2 regions of the Janthinobacterium lividum genome follow, and region 1 is predicted to be linked to the other one. Evidence: predicted binding sites of a transcription regulator. Region 1 holds the regulator's gene; the other holds the start of a gene.

Region 1 (7,282 bases):
ATGAGCTACAAGGCGGCCTGGGACGCCATCGACGCAATGAACAACCTGGCCGGCGAGCCGCTGGTCGAGCGCCTGACGGGCGGCAAGGGCGGCGGCGGCACGCGGCTGACGCAGCGGGGGCGCCAGCTGGTCGACAATTTCCGCATCATCGAGCGTGAGCATGCCCGCTACCTGCGCCAGCTGGGCAGCCAGGCGGAAGGCATCGCCGACGATCTTTTACTCATACGGAGAATGGCCATGAAAACCACGGCACGCAATCAATTCCTGGGCAAGGTGGCCGAACTGAAACAGGGCGCCGTCAACGACGAAGTCACCCTGGAATTGCCCGGCGGCCAGCAGATCGTCGCCATCGTCACGCAAGGCAGCAGCGCAAGCCTGGGCCTGGTGCCGGGCGCGGAAGCGTTTGCGCTGATCAAGGCCTCGTCCATCATCCTTGTGGCGGACAGCGAAGGCGCGCGCTTTTCCGCGCGCAACCAGCTGGCCGGCACCGTCACGCGGGTGCAGACGGGCGCCGTCAACACGGAAGTGGTGCTGGACTTGCCGCGCGGCGGCACGATTGCGGCCATCATCACCAACCAGAGCAGCACCGACCTGGGCATCGCCATCGGCAGCAGCGTGACGGCGATTTTCAAGGCATCCAGCGTGATTCTGGGCGTGCCCGCCTAAACCCAAAGCAAGGACTGGGGTCGTACCCTGAGGGTACGACCCCGGCCTTTATCTCTTGGGTTCAAACGAGCTTAATCCTTCAGCCTGGACAACCAATCCGTCGCCGCCGCCAGCGCCTGCTCCAGTTCCTGCGCCGTGTGCGCCAGCAGCGCCGGCACCTCGTCCAGGCGGCCCGCGTCGATGGCTTCCTCGGTGGCGAACGCGGCGCGGATCAGGCGTTTCGTGCCCAGGGTGCCCACGGAACCGCGCACGCTGTGCAGGATGCGCGCCACGTCGCTGTGGCGGCCCGATTGCAACGCCGTTTCGGCGTCGCGCACGGGCGTCATGCCCTTGTTCAGCGCGTCTTCCACCATGCGCCGCAGCACGCCGCGCCCCTTCGCGTCGCGTCCCATCACGCGCATCAGCGGCGCCATGGAAAACACTTCTTCATCGGCGACGCGTACCGGCTCGGCCGCCTGTACTTGCGGGCGCTTGGGAAGGTGGCGCAGGATGACTTCCATCATCTCTTCCACCACCACGGGCTTGGCGATGAAGTCGCTGATGCCGGCCGTCATGCAGCGCTCGCGCTCGGACGCCAGCACGCCGGCTGTCATGGCGATCACGGGCAGGCTCAAGCGCAATTCCGTGCGGATGATGTGGGTGGCGCTGAAACCGTCCATGACGGGCATCTGCATGTCCATCAGCACGATGTCGTAGCGCAGCGCTTCCGTGCGCAGCCGTTCCACGGCTTGCAAGCCGTCGCCCACCACGTCCAGGGTGGCGCCCATGTGTTCGAGGATGCCGCGCGCCACGGCCTGGTTCAAATGATTGTCTTCCACCAGCAGGAAATGCACGCCAGCCAGTTCCGTACCCAGCGGCTGGTGCAGCATGTGTTGCTCGCCGCCGTCGTTCTTGGCGATCAGCGCCTGGTGCAGGGCGTCGAACAGGCTCGATCCCGTGATCGGCTTCATCAGCACGACGTCGGCCTCGGCCGCGCTGGAGATTTCCTCCAGGTGGTTGCGGGCGAAGGCGTTGACCATCACCACGATGGGCTGGCGCTGGCCACTGGCTGCCTGGCGGATGGCCTTGGCCGTGGCTAGGCCGTCCATCACGGGCATGTGCCAGTCGGCCAGCACCACGTCGTATGGTTGCTGCTGCGCCAGGCGTTCGCGGTACAGTTCGATGGCGGCAAAGCCGGAGTCCACTTCGTCGGCCAGCCAGCCCCACGCCTCGATCAGCTTGACGATCAGTTCGCGCGTGGTGCGGTTGTCGTCGGCCACCAGCAGGCGCAGCTGGCCCAGGGCCGGCGTGCGCCGCGTTTCGGCCGGCTGCGCCAGCATCTCGAAGGGCACGCTGAACCAGAAGCGGCTGCCCTTGCCTTCGCTGCTGGCGACGGCGATGTCGCCGCCCATCATGTGGATCAGCTGCTTGCTGATGGCCAGGCCCAGGCCCGTGCCGCCGAAGCGCCGCGTGATGCTCTGGTCGGCCTGTGAAAACGCGGCAAACAGCTGCTGTTGCTGCAGTTCCGTCATGCCGATGCCCGTGTCGCGCACTTCGAAGCGCAGCCAGGCGCGGCCACTCTCGCTCTCGGCCAGGCTGACGGCCACCACGACTTCGCCGCTCTCGGTAAACTTGATGGCGTTGCCGGCCAGGTTGACGAGAATTTGCTGCAGGCGCTGGGCGTCGCCCACGAGGCGCCGCGGCACGTCGGGCTCGACGGCGATGGCCAGTTCCAGCTCCTTTTCGCCCGCATTCATCGTCATCGTCGTGGCCAGGGTATTCATGACTTCATCGAGGTCGAATTCGACGGGCGACAATTCCATGCGGCGCGCCTCTATCTTCGAATAGTCGAGCACATCGTTGAGGATGCCCAGCAGCGACTGGCCCGCCACTCTGACCATGGTCAGGTACTTGCGCTGTTCCGTGTCTAGCCTGGTATTTCCCAGCAAATACACCATGCCCAGCACGGCATTGAGGGGCGTGCGGATTTCATGGCTCATGTTGGCCACGAAATCGCTCTTTGCGCGGTTGGCCGCCTCGGCCCGGTCGCGTTCCTGCTCCAGCTCCGCCGCGCGCGCTTCAAGTTCCTGCTGCAGGCGGTCGCGTTCGCTCATCAGGCCATTGAACGCTTCCGTCAGTTCGCCGATCTCGTCGCGCTGCTGTACCGGCACGGGGGTGAAACGGCTGCCGCTGGTGCGCAGGGCCAGCAGGGTATCGCGCAGGCGCACCAGCGGCGACAGCAGGCGCACGGTAACCCAGCCCAGAACGGCAGCGGCCAGCAGCGAAGCGAGGATGCTCCACAGCACCAGCCGGTACAGCACGCCATCGAACGGTTCGAAGGCATCCTCGACGGGCAGCGAGGCGGCCAGCAGCCAGTTCACGGATTTCAGGCGCTTGAAGCTGTTGACGGCCGTGATGCCGCGGCTGTTGGTGCTGACCATGCTGCCTTCGCCATCCTCCTTCAGCAGCTGGGTGGTCGTCAGGTTGGCGTTCGGCTTGCGCGGCTGCAGCAAACGGCTGGTATCGGGGTGCAGCACGTAGCGCGGCACGGCGCCGCGCGTGAGGATGAAGTAATAGCCGCTCTTGCCGATCTTTTCCGAGCGCAGGCGGCCCAGCAGATTGTCCTTGTACAGGCGCAGCACGCCGATCACCACGCCGGCCACCTGGCCATCGGCGGCCAGCACGGGCGCCACCATCTGCACGATGGGCATGCCGCTCGACTTGCCCAGCATCGGCTCGGTAATCATGGGCTGGCGCGTGCGCAGGACGGTCTGGAAATACTCGCGCTCGGCGACGTTGATGCCGGCGCGCCCCGTCACTTCCGGCATGTCGGCCACGATGGCGCCATGCGCGTCGAGCACCAGCACGTCGTCGAACAGCACCAGCATCGAGCGGCGCGCATAGTATTCGCGCAGTTTGGCGGGCTGGGCGATCAGTTCCGGCGGCTGCTGCCTGGCCGTCAGGGTGACAATCTGCAGCAGCATGCCCAGCTTGTCGTCGAGCTCGGCAGCGGTGCGGCTGATCAGCGATGACTGCTGGCTCAGCAGTACTCGGGTGAAGTCGTCGCGCATGTGCTGCACCTGGATCATGGTGACCAGCGCGATCATGGCGATCGAGGTCAGGCTGGTGGCCAGCGCGACTTTTGCTTTAATGCCGAGAGGCTTCATGATTTCCTTTTCAGTGCCGGGCGGCACAGGCGGCAGATAATGCTGTCAGGAATTTTCCTATCAATACCCCAGCTTGGCAAGCGCCGCCGCGCAAATTGCCCGCCCCGTATGGGCTTTTGACGATGTTGCCATATAATTAAAGGCTGGACGTCGTTTATTCGCCGAATTTACGGTGAAATTGGCATACGGCAACCCTGTATGCAGCTGTATGCAGTAAACTTGTTGTTGCATTTTCTAAAAGGTACCGACATGACTGAAGCGCTACTCACTCCCACCTTGCCCACCGTGAACGTGGAGGCGTTGCGTGCGCGATGCTCGACCTGCAGCATGCATCAATTGTGCCTGCCGATGGGCCTCGATGTGGGCGACATGGATAGGCTGGACCAGATCATCGGCCGCCGCCGCAAGATCGTGCGCGGCGCTTCGCTGTTCCGCATCGGCGACTCGTTCCAGAACCTGTATGCGATCCGCCTGGGGCATTTCAAGACGTACCAGATCAATCCGGGTGGCGAAGAGCAGGTGACGGGTTTCCAGATGGCCGGTGAACTGCTGGGCATGGACGCCATCAGCGCCGACCGCCACCACTGTAATGCGGTGGCGCTGGAAGACAGCGAAGTGTGTGAAATTCCGTTTTCCAGCCTGGAACAATTGCTGGGCAATATGCCGACCCTGCTGCGTCATTTCCACCGCATGATGAGCCAGGAAATCACGCGCGAGCAAAGCGTCATGCTATTGCTGGGCAATATGCAGGCGACCCAGCGTTTTGCCGCCTTCATCGTCAACCTGGCGTCGCGCTATGAAGCACGCGGCTATTCGGGCAGCAATTTCCAGCTGCGCATGTCGCGCGAGGAAATCGGCAACTATCTGGGCCTGACCATCGAAAGCGTCAGCCGCTTATTGTCGAAATTCAAGAAGGAAGGCTGGCTGCGCGTCTCGAACCGCGAGATCGAGATCCTGCAGCCGGCCAAGTTGAAAGCGATTACGGCCGGCACGGACATCTGCAAGTAAGACTTACAGTTCCTCGTCGGCATGCAGCGCGATGCTGCGTTGCAGGGGCCAGGTCCAGATGCCGGACAGGCGCCACTCGCGTTTGTCGTTTTCCACCAGCACTTGCCAGCGGCTGCGCTCGAGCATCGGCAGTGCTACGGAAAAATTGCCGGCCGCATCGGGCTGCACCAGCAGCTTGATATCCTTTTCCGGCAGGGTCGCATGCGCCAGGTGCAGCTGCAGCGGCGCCTGATAGGCCTTGCCGAAGCTGTGCACGGAACCACTGAGGCGCGCTGCAGCCACGTCATATGACAGGCGCGTATCCATGGCCAGGTCGCTGGCGATCGTGTCGCGCTTCAAATCCTGGTTGATCGCCTTGCCCTGCTTGTAATAATCGCCCACCACCAGCGCATCGGGCTGCGTAAACGCGATATAGCCCATGAAGCTGCCGACGACCACGGACAGGCCGGGGCCGATCATCAGCAGCCATGGCCAGCGATGCTTGTACCACGGTGCAACGGGGGGTTGCAGTTTCAGACTGTCGGACATTTTGTTCTCCTTGGGGTCGGACCCTGTGGGTCTGACCCCAGCTTTTGCTTCCGGGTTGAAAATCAAGTGACCCTAACGCATGATTGATGATACCCCTACGGCGAAATACCGGGGTCGGACCCAGAGGGTCCGACCCCAAATCAACATCACCGTGGCACGATGAATACCGCGCTTTCACGCACATGCAGCGATGGATCGTCCAGCGATTGCAATTCGATCGCAATCTTGTTCGAGCCCTTCTCGCCGACGCCGTGCGGCACGCGCAGGCGGATCGGCCAGCCCAGCGTTTCCGTCGGCTGCAAGGTCACTTCTTCGCGCGTCAGCAAGGTCAGGCCCGGCAAGCCGGAAGCGCTGATTTTAAAATGCTGGCTTTGCTCGGACGTATTCATGATCTGCAGGCGGTAGACGTTTTCGATCATGCCGTCTTCCACTTCGCGTCCCATCGAACCGCGGTCGCGGATCACGTCCATTTTCAGGGGCGTGCGCAGGGCCAGCGAGGTACACACGGCGATGATGATCAGGGCCAGGATGGAAGTGTAGATCAAGACGCGCGGGCGCATGGCGCGCTGGCGTATCTGCTTCGAATTGAAGTTGTTTTCCATCGCATGGTCGGTGCTGTAGCGTATCAGGCCACGCGGCCGCTCGACCTTGTCCATCACGCTGTTGCAGGCATCGACGCAGGCGGCGCAGCCGATGCATTCATACTGCAGGCCGTTGCGGATATCGATGCCGGTCGGACACACCTGCACGCACAGGGTACAGTCGATGCAATCGCCCAGCTTGTCGTTGTTGCCGGCCTTCTTGCTCATGGCGCCACGCGGTTCGCCGCGCTTGGCATCGTAGGTGATGATCAGGGTGTCCTGGTCGAACATGGCGCTCTGGAAGCGCGCGTAGGGGCACATGTATTTGCACACCTGCTCGCGCAGCCAGCCCGCGTTGCCGTAGGTTGCCAGGCTGTAGAACAAGACCCAGAACCATTCCCAGGGACCGAAATTGAGGGTGGTCACCGACTGCGCCAGTTCCTTGATCGGCGTGAAGTAGCCGACAAAGGTAAAGCCCGTCCACAGGGCGATGGCGCCCCATACCAGGTGCTTGGCGGTCTTCTTGAAGGCCTTGCGCACGGAGGGGCCCTGCTTGTCGAGGGCCATGCGCGCGCTGCGCGTGCCCTCGATGCGGCGTTCGACCCACAGGAAAATTTCCGTGTATACCGTTTGCGGGCAGGAGAACCCGCACCACACCCGCCCGGCAATGGCCGTGACGAGGAACAACAAATACGCACAGATGATCAGCAGGGCCGCCAGATAGATGAAATCCTGGGGCCACAGCACGACGCCGAAAATGTAGAACTTGCGCGTGGTCAAATCGAACAGCAGGGCTTGCCTGCCATTCCAGGTCAACCACGGCAAGCCGTAGAACGCCAGCTGGGTAAGCCATACGCATACCCATCGCCAGGTAGCGTAGCGTCCTTTGGCCTCGCGAGGGTAGATTTGCTCGCGGGCCGCATACATCTTGATGACTTGAGGTTCCATTTTTACTTTGCGGGCGCCTGCGGATTCGACAGGCTCCAGACATACGCCGACAGCACGTGTACCTTGGATTCGCCGAGGAAATCGCTGAAGGCCGGCATGGTGTTGCTGCGTCCCTTGCGTACGGTTTCCATGATGGTATCGGCGCTGCCGCCGTACAGCCAGGTCTTGTCCGTCAGGTTCGGCGCACCGAGCATCTGGTTACCCTTGGCATCGGCGCCATGACAGGCCATGCAGGCGCCAAACTTGGCCTTGCCCAGCACGGACTTGACGGGATCCGAGGTCGAGCCGGACAGGCTCAGCACATAATGGGCCACGTTCTCGACATCCTTTTCGGAGCCCAGGGCGGCGCCCATCGGTGGCATCTGCCCATTGCGGCCGTGCAGGATGGTGGTCTTGATGACGTCG
Region 2 (7,282 bases), 2.1 Mb from region 1:
CTGCCCGTCATGCCGACGACGATCTTCCTGATCCTGGCGCTGGCCTGCTTCAGCCGCGCCTCGCCGCGCCTGGAGCACTGGCTGCTGCATCACCCCCGTTTTGGCGCGCCCCTGCGGCAGTGGCGCGAACACCGCGCCGTGTCGCGGCGCGGCAAGGCCATGGCCTGCCTGGGCATGGCCATCGGCTTTGTCGCCATGTGCCTCGGCCATCCGCCCTGGTGGGTGATCGCCATGGTGGGCGCGATGGAAATCGCCGTCCTTATCTATCTGCTGCGCCGCCCGGAAGGGCCGGCGCCGGCGGCCGCCGCCGACAAGACGCCGCCGACCGACTGGCGCCGTCCGCTGACGATAGCCGCCGTCTTCGCCATGCATGGCGCCCTGCTGGGATGGGCGCTGTACCACCGCGCGCCGGCAGCGCCCGTGCTGGCCATCGTGCCCGACGCCGCGCAACCGGCCATGCTGCTGTTCCTGCCGGCCGCCGCCCCGCCCCGCCCTTTGGAGCAGAATCTTGCTGAACGGGTCAGCGCCGCCGCCGCGCCATCCGCCGCCATTGCCAAAAAGGCAGCGCCGGCAATCCAACAATTGGTACTGCCGCAGCCGGATGCCGCACCCATGCCGCCGCAAGCCGAGAGCATCGCGGCCGTTGCCGAGGTGCGGCATGCGCCCGTGACACCGGCACCGGCGGCGGCGCCGTCCATCGCGGCGGCGCCGCCCTCGCCCGCCCTGCCGCCCGCGCCGCAGGAGCTGCGCAGCGGCGTATCGAGCTGGGAAGGCAAGGTTTTGGCGCGCATGGAGCGCTTCCGCCGCTACCCGACGGCGTCGCGCGCCAAGCAGGAACAGGGCGTGGTGTATCTGCGCTGCCGCATCGACCGCGATGGCCAGGTGCTGACCGCCGCCATCGAGCGCAGCTCCGGTTCCGCAGCGCTGGATCAGGCCGCGCTCGATACTTTGCAACGGGCCGCGCCACTGCCGCGCATCCCCAAGGAACGGCCGGACCCGCTGGAATTATCGATTCCCGTCGAATTTTCCATTGGCTGATCGCACAAAAACCGCTTTTACTCTCGCCAAACACCCATATAGACATTATTTGCATATTCAAAGCAAGATTCTGTCGTAGGAGTAATAACACGATCGGAGGTATACTACGCAACCGACGTGGCAGGCTGGGCGATTTGGCCCCTGCAAGCAAGCCTGTCACGGTCCAATAAAAAAGGAAACACTGCATGACCACACCACACCGTACGCCGGTGATTCGCATCGATGGCGCAAACAAGACCTTCGCGCTGCCCAAAGGCGAACAATTCCACGCGGTCAAATCGGTCACGCTGGAAGTCTATCCCGGTGATATTTTCGGCCTGATCGGCAAGAGCGGCGCCGGCAAATCGACCTTGCTGCGCCTGATTAACTTGCTCGAGCGCCCCGACAGCGGCACCATTACCGTGGCCGGGCGCGAATTGACACGCCTGGGCAAGAGCGAATTGCGCGACGCGCGCCAGAACATCGGCATGATTTTCCAGCAATTCAACCTGCTGCAAAACGCCAGCGTGTTCGACAACGTCGCCTTCCCACTGAAAATCCATGGCACGACCAAGGGCGAGCAGATCGCCGCCCGCGTCGAGGAATGTCTGGCGCTGGTGGGCCTGTCTGACAAGCTGCACAGCTATCCGGCACAATTGTCCGGCGGGCAGAAGCAGCGCGTGGCCATTGCCCGCGCCCTGGCCAGCCACCCGGACGTGCTGCTGTGCGACGAGCCGACGTCCGCGCTGGACGCGGAAACCACGCGCGCCCTGCTCGACACCCTGCGCGACATCAATGCGCGCCTGGGAGTGACCATCGTCATCGTCAGCCATGAGCTATCGGTGCTGGGCGCCATCTGCAACCGCGTGGCCGTCGTGGAAAACGGCGCCATCGCCGAACAATTCGATTTGAGCGACACGGCCACCCCGCGCAAGACGGCGCTGGGACGCGAGCTGGCTTATTACGGCACCGAGGCGTTTGAAGCCACCGCATGGAAGGATGCAACACATGTTTGAAGAATCGATCAATAACGTCATCAACCTGCTGCCGGAAATCTGGGTGGCGCTGGGCCAGACCATGACGATGCTGGGCATTGGACTGACCGCCGCCATCCTGATCGGCGGCCCGCTGGGCATCCTGCTGTTTCTCGTCTCGGAAGGCCAGTCGCTGGAAAACCGTCCGCTGTCGACGATCCTCGGCTGGCTGGTGAACACCGTGCGCAGCTTCCCGTTCATCATCCTGCTGGTCGCCCTGACGCCGTTTACGCGCATCATCGCCGGCACCTCGATCGGCCCGCTGGCAGCCAGCGTACCGCTGTCGTTTGCCGCCATTCCCTACCTGGCGCGCCTGGTGGAACAGAACCTGCGCGAAGTGCCGCGCGGCGTGATCGAAGCGGCGCACGCCATGGGCGCATCGGAAATGCAGATCATCTTCCGCGTGCTGCTGGTGGAAGCGCGCTCCGGCCTGGTGCTGGCCCTGACCGTGCTGTCGATCAGCTTCCTGTCGTATTCGGCCGTGGCCGGCGTGGTGGGCGGCGGCGGTATCGGCGACCTGGCCATCCGCTACGGCTACTACCGCTTCGAGACGGACATCATGGTCGCCACCGTGGCCATCCTGATCGTGCTGGTGCAAACCATCCAGTTCGCCGGCACGCGCATCGCCAAGCGCCTCGACAAACGTTAATTCATATTCAGTATTTCAGTACAAGGAAAAGCATGAACCACATTCGCCGCAACCTGCTCCTGGCCGCCGCCAGCCTGGCCTTCGCCACCGCCGCCCACGCCAAGGATCCGAAAGAACTCGTCATCGGCACCAGCTCCGGCCCGTATTCGGACCAGCTGAAGCTGGGCATCAAGCCTATCCTGGAAAAACAGGGCTACAAGGTCAAGATCGTGGAATTCAACGACTACGTGCAGCCGAACTACGCGCTGGCCGAAGGTTCGCTGGACGCCAACGTATTCCAGCACATCGTCTATCTGACCAAGTTCGCCACCGATAACAAGCTGCCCCTGAGCTCATTGATCACCGTGCCGACCATGCCGATCGGCCTGTACGGCGGCAAGCAAAAGTCCTTGGCCGACGTGAAGAACGGCGCCACCATCACCATGCCGAACGATCCGACCAACCAGGCGCGCGCGCTGGTGATGCTGGCCAAGATGGGCTGGATCAAGCTCAAACCGAACGTCGATCCGCTGCGCGCTTCCGAGCGCGACGTGCTGGAAAACCCGAAGAAGCTGAAACTGGTGCCGCTGGAAGCGGCGCAGCTGCCACGTTCGCTGGCCGACGCCGACTACGCTTTTGTCAACGGTAACTTCGCCCTGGCCGCCGGCATGAAGCTGACGTCGGCCCTCGCCGTGGAAAAGATCTCGGACAGCTACATCAACCTGGTCGCCATCCGCACGGCCGACAAGGCCAAGCCATGGGTCAAGGACCTGGAAGCGGCCTACCGCTCGCGCGCCTTCCTCGACGCGACGAACAAATACCTGGCCGGCTACGAAAAGACGGACTACCAGCTGGCGCTGGAAAAGACGCTGAAAAAATAAAGCAAAGCGCTGCACGCAAAAAAACGGCCAGGTTCACACCTGGCCGTTTTTTTATTGTGCGCGCCGCGTGGACGCCGTCATGCCATGCTTAGAAACGGTAACCCACACCGACGCCGATCAGGAGTGGATCCACCTTGACTTCGCTGATCTTGGCGCCACCGGCCAATACGTCGCTGCGGATCTGCACTTTCTTGATGTCGAAGTTCAAGGACCAGTTTTTGTCCAGTTTGTAATCGACACCGGCTTGCAGCGAGAAGCCCCAGCTGTCATGTTCCAGGCGGCCGGCGCCGTTCAGCAATTTCACGTCCGAGATATTCGTGTAGTTCACGCCCGCACCCACGTATGGGCTGAACTGTTTTTCAGGCATGAAGTGGTATTGCAGCGACAGGGTCGGCGGCAAATGCTTGAAGCTGCCGATCTTCGTGCCGGACAAGGTGACGTCATGCTTTTGCGGATACGTCAGGATCAGCTCGGCAGCGATATTTGGCGTGAAGAAGTAGGAAATATCGATTTCAGGAATCGTCTTGCTGCTGACGTGAATCAGGTCGGATGCGCCGACGCCACCAACGGGAGCAGATTTGTTGGCCGGATCGATATGCACGGCGCGCGCACGGACCAGCCATGGGCTTTCCTGTGCCATTGCGTTGCCGGCGAATGCGCCGATGGCGGCCAGGACGATTGCTGCTGCAGTTGCGGACTTTTTCATTTTATTTCCCTCTGTCGTTAATGTCGTTAAGTAACGCTGCGAAGTCTAAGAGTGCAGTGCAACAAAAACTTTGATCCACATCAAATAGTGCTAGATGGCATCATCAGAGGGATTTTTTCCTTTGCCCAGGTCAAGAAAATGCGGCAGCGCAGCGCACGCATACGTATCAATGCACGCCGTCAAACAGGCTGGCGACCCAGTCGGCAAACACACGCACACGGGGCGACAATTGCCGGTGGTGGGGATACAGCACGGACACGGGCAGCGGGTCGGGACGCAAGTCCCGCAGCACTTCCACCAGGTCGCCGTCCGCCAGCGCCCGCTCCAGATGGTAGCGGGGCGCCTGGATCAAGCCCATGCCCGCGCGGCAACAGGCGTGGTATGCGTCCGCACTGTTGACGGACACCGTGCCCGGCAAGGCCACGCTGTGCCGCTGGCCGTCCGCCTTGAAATCGAAGGGCCAGACCTTGCCCGTCTGGGCGGAAAAGAAATTGACGGCGCGGTGGCCATCCAGTTGCGCCAGAGTCTCCGGCGTGCCATGCGCGGCCAGGTAGGCGGGGCTGGCGCACGTCACCTGCTCCAGCAGCGCCACGCGGCGCGCCACCATGGACGAATCGCCCAGCTCGCCCACGCGCAGCACGCAATCGACGCCTTCGCGCACCAGGTCGACGAGGCGGTCGCCCATGCCGATTTCCAGTTCGATCAGCGGATAGCGGGCGCAGAACTGGTCCAGCACGGGCATGACGAAATGCATGGCCAGGGTCGCGTGCAGGTCGATGCGCAGCTTGCCGGCCGGCTGCTGGGCCGCCGAACTGAACACGGCTTCCGTTTCTTCCAGGTCCGCCAGCAGGCGCACGCAGCGCTGGTAATACGCCTCGCCATCGGGCGTGGGCGTCACTTGCCGCGTGGTCCGCTGCAGCAGGCGCACGCGCAGCCGCGCTTCAAGCTGCTTGATCGCATGCGTGACGGTCGCCTTCGGGTAGCCAAGGTCATGCGCCGCCTGGGTGAAACTGCGCAGTTCGACGATGCGGGTAAAAATGCGCATCGCATCAAATCGGTCCATCTTCCTGCCCCATTGTTATTCCTTGCTGCACAGTGTAGCGATATCACCGTTGGTTTTGCAATTGCAACGCAAGATGCGTGCAACGCAATCGACGCTTGCGCCGATGTCACTGGTCTGCCGGCCGGCTAGCCAGCATAATATTTCCACTCCGCACAATACAAATGAGAATAGTAATGATTATCATTTGCGATATAATGCACTACCTCGCTCAAGCGACTACAAAAAGGAATGGGAGACATGGATATATTGAGGGAACTGCGTGAATCGGGCTTGAAAGTAACCATCCCCCGCTTGCGGATTCTGCAGCTGTTTCAAGAAGGCACGATCAAGCACCTGAGTGCGGACGATGTCTACAAACTCTTGCTGGCCGAAAAAATCGACGTGGGCCTGGCCACCATCTACCGCGTGCTGATGCAGTTTGCCGAAGCGGGCATTTTGTTTCGCCGGCACTTCGAATCCGGCCACGCCGTGTTCGAACTGAACGAAGGCCAGCACCACGACCACCTGGTCTGCACGGGCTGCGGCAAGGTCGATGAATTCGTCGACGAAGGCATTGAACTGCGCCAGAACGAGATCGCCGCCGAGCGGGGCTTCGTGCTGCACGAGCACGCGCTGTCACTGTACGGCACCTGCGCCGAGTGCACGGCGAAGAAAGTCCCGCCGCGCAAAGCGTCCTGAGGCAGCGCGCAGCGTAGCGCCTGGCAAGCCACCTGCGCTACACTGCGTGCGCCGCAGCTCAGCTCAACAAAGGACCAGCATGTACATCGGAGAAATCGCCCGCCTGACGGGCACCTCGCCCAAGGCCTTGCGCCACTATGAAGCGCTGGGCTTGCTGGGCGACGTGCGCCGCTCGGGCGCCTACCGCGTCTACACGCAGCAAGACCTGGCGCAAGTGAGGCTGATACGCCAGGCGCAGGCCCTGGGCTTCCGCCTGGCCGAACTGCTGCCCATTCTGGCCGGCGACGATACCGACTGGGCCGCCCTGTCGCAGCACATCGCCGCCAAGCGCGCACAGGTGCGGCAGGATATCGCCCGCCTGCGCCAGCTCGATGCGCAATTGGCCGACATCGACACGGAAATCCGCGACTGCCTGGCGCAGCAGCGTCTGCAAGAGGCCGCTTGACTCTGCCCCCAGGGGCAGGCTTTAGCATGCAAGCTCTTCTTTAACGGACAGCCTGCATCATGACCAAGACGACACCCAAGCGCATTTTGATACTCCTCGGCCACCCGTCGGGCGACAGCTTTTGCGCCGCCCTGGCCGAAGCCTACGCCGCCACGGCCCGCAGCGCAGGCCACACTGTGCGCGAACTGCGCCTGGGCCAGCTGGACTTCGATCCCATTCTGCACGAAGGCTACCGCCAGGTGCAGCCGCTGGAAGCGGACTTGCTGGCGGCGCAGGAAGCCATCAGCTGGGCCGAACACCTGGTGTTCGCCTACCCGATCTGGTGGGGCGGCGCACCGGCCCTGCTGAAGGGCTTTGTCGACCGCGTCTTCCTGCCCGGCTACGCTTTCAAGTACCGGCCCGGCAAGGCTTTCCCGGCGCAACTGCTGAAAGGCCGCACGGCCCAGCTGCTGGTGACGATGGATACGCCGCCCTGGTATTTCCGCTGGGTCTACCGCATGCCCGGCATCCACCAGCTGCGCAAGACGACGCTCGAGTTTTGCGGCGTCCAGCCCGTCAGGGTGGCCAGCTTCGGCCCCATCCTCAACTCCACCGAGCCGCAGCGCGCGCGCTGGCTGGCGCAGGCACAGGTGCTGGCCCGGCGCCTGTAAGTTGCTTGCCATGCAGCCATCTTGCATACGGTTTTGACAAGCTGGTAATCAAGCCGTCATATTCCAAGACTACCATGATGATATTGCCTGTTTGTCAGTCGCCTTGCCGTCGCGACAACAAGGGTCCGATCGTCATGTAAAGGTAGCCGCTGTGGAGTTCAACGCTTCTCGATTGCATCT

The links. The regulator FNR, encoded in region 1, switches genes on or off when oxygen is low (the NO sensors DNR and NnrR bind a similar motif). The targets are predictions, from matches to a motif close to TTGATNNNNATCAA.
Region 2: the regulator FNR is predicted to act here: its motif matches at 4,337-4,350, upstream of U0004_RS20375 (OmpW/AlkL family protein).

What each region holds. Positions count from the first base shown of each region.
Region 1 covers NZ_CP139976.1:284,577-291,858, reverse strand. The annotation lists gene U0004_RS01205 (TOBE domain-containing protein) at 1-666, shown strand, start outside; gene U0004_RS01200 (response regulator) at 738-3,812, opposite strand; gene fnr (fumarate/nitrate reduction transcriptional regulator Fnr) at 4,062-4,820, shown strand; gene U0004_RS01190 (FixH family protein) at 4,824-5,348, opposite strand; gene ccoG (cytochrome c oxidase accessory protein CcoG) at 5,495-6,877, opposite strand; gene ccoP (cytochrome-c oxidase, cbb3-type subunit III) at 6,880-7,282, opposite strand, start outside.
Region 2 covers NZ_CP139976.1:4,511,736-4,519,017, forward strand. The annotation lists gene U0004_RS30110 (TonB family protein) at 1-1,038, shown strand, start outside; gene U0004_RS20360 (methionine ABC transporter ATP-binding protein) at 1,224-2,033, shown strand; gene U0004_RS20365 (methionine ABC transporter permease) at 2,026-2,700, shown strand; gene U0004_RS20370 (MetQ/NlpA family ABC transporter substrate-binding protein) at 2,733-3,560, shown strand; gene U0004_RS20375 (OmpW/AlkL family protein) at 3,649-4,266, opposite strand; gene U0004_RS20380 (LysR family transcriptional regulator) at 4,433-5,329, opposite strand; gene fur (ferric iron uptake transcriptional regulator) at 5,567-6,007, shown strand; gene U0004_RS20390 (MerR family transcriptional regulator) at 6,087-6,452, shown strand; gene U0004_RS20395 (NAD(P)H-dependent oxidoreductase) at 6,512-7,102, shown strand; gene U0004_RS20400 (SpoIIE family protein phosphatase) at 7,275-7,282, shown strand, end outside.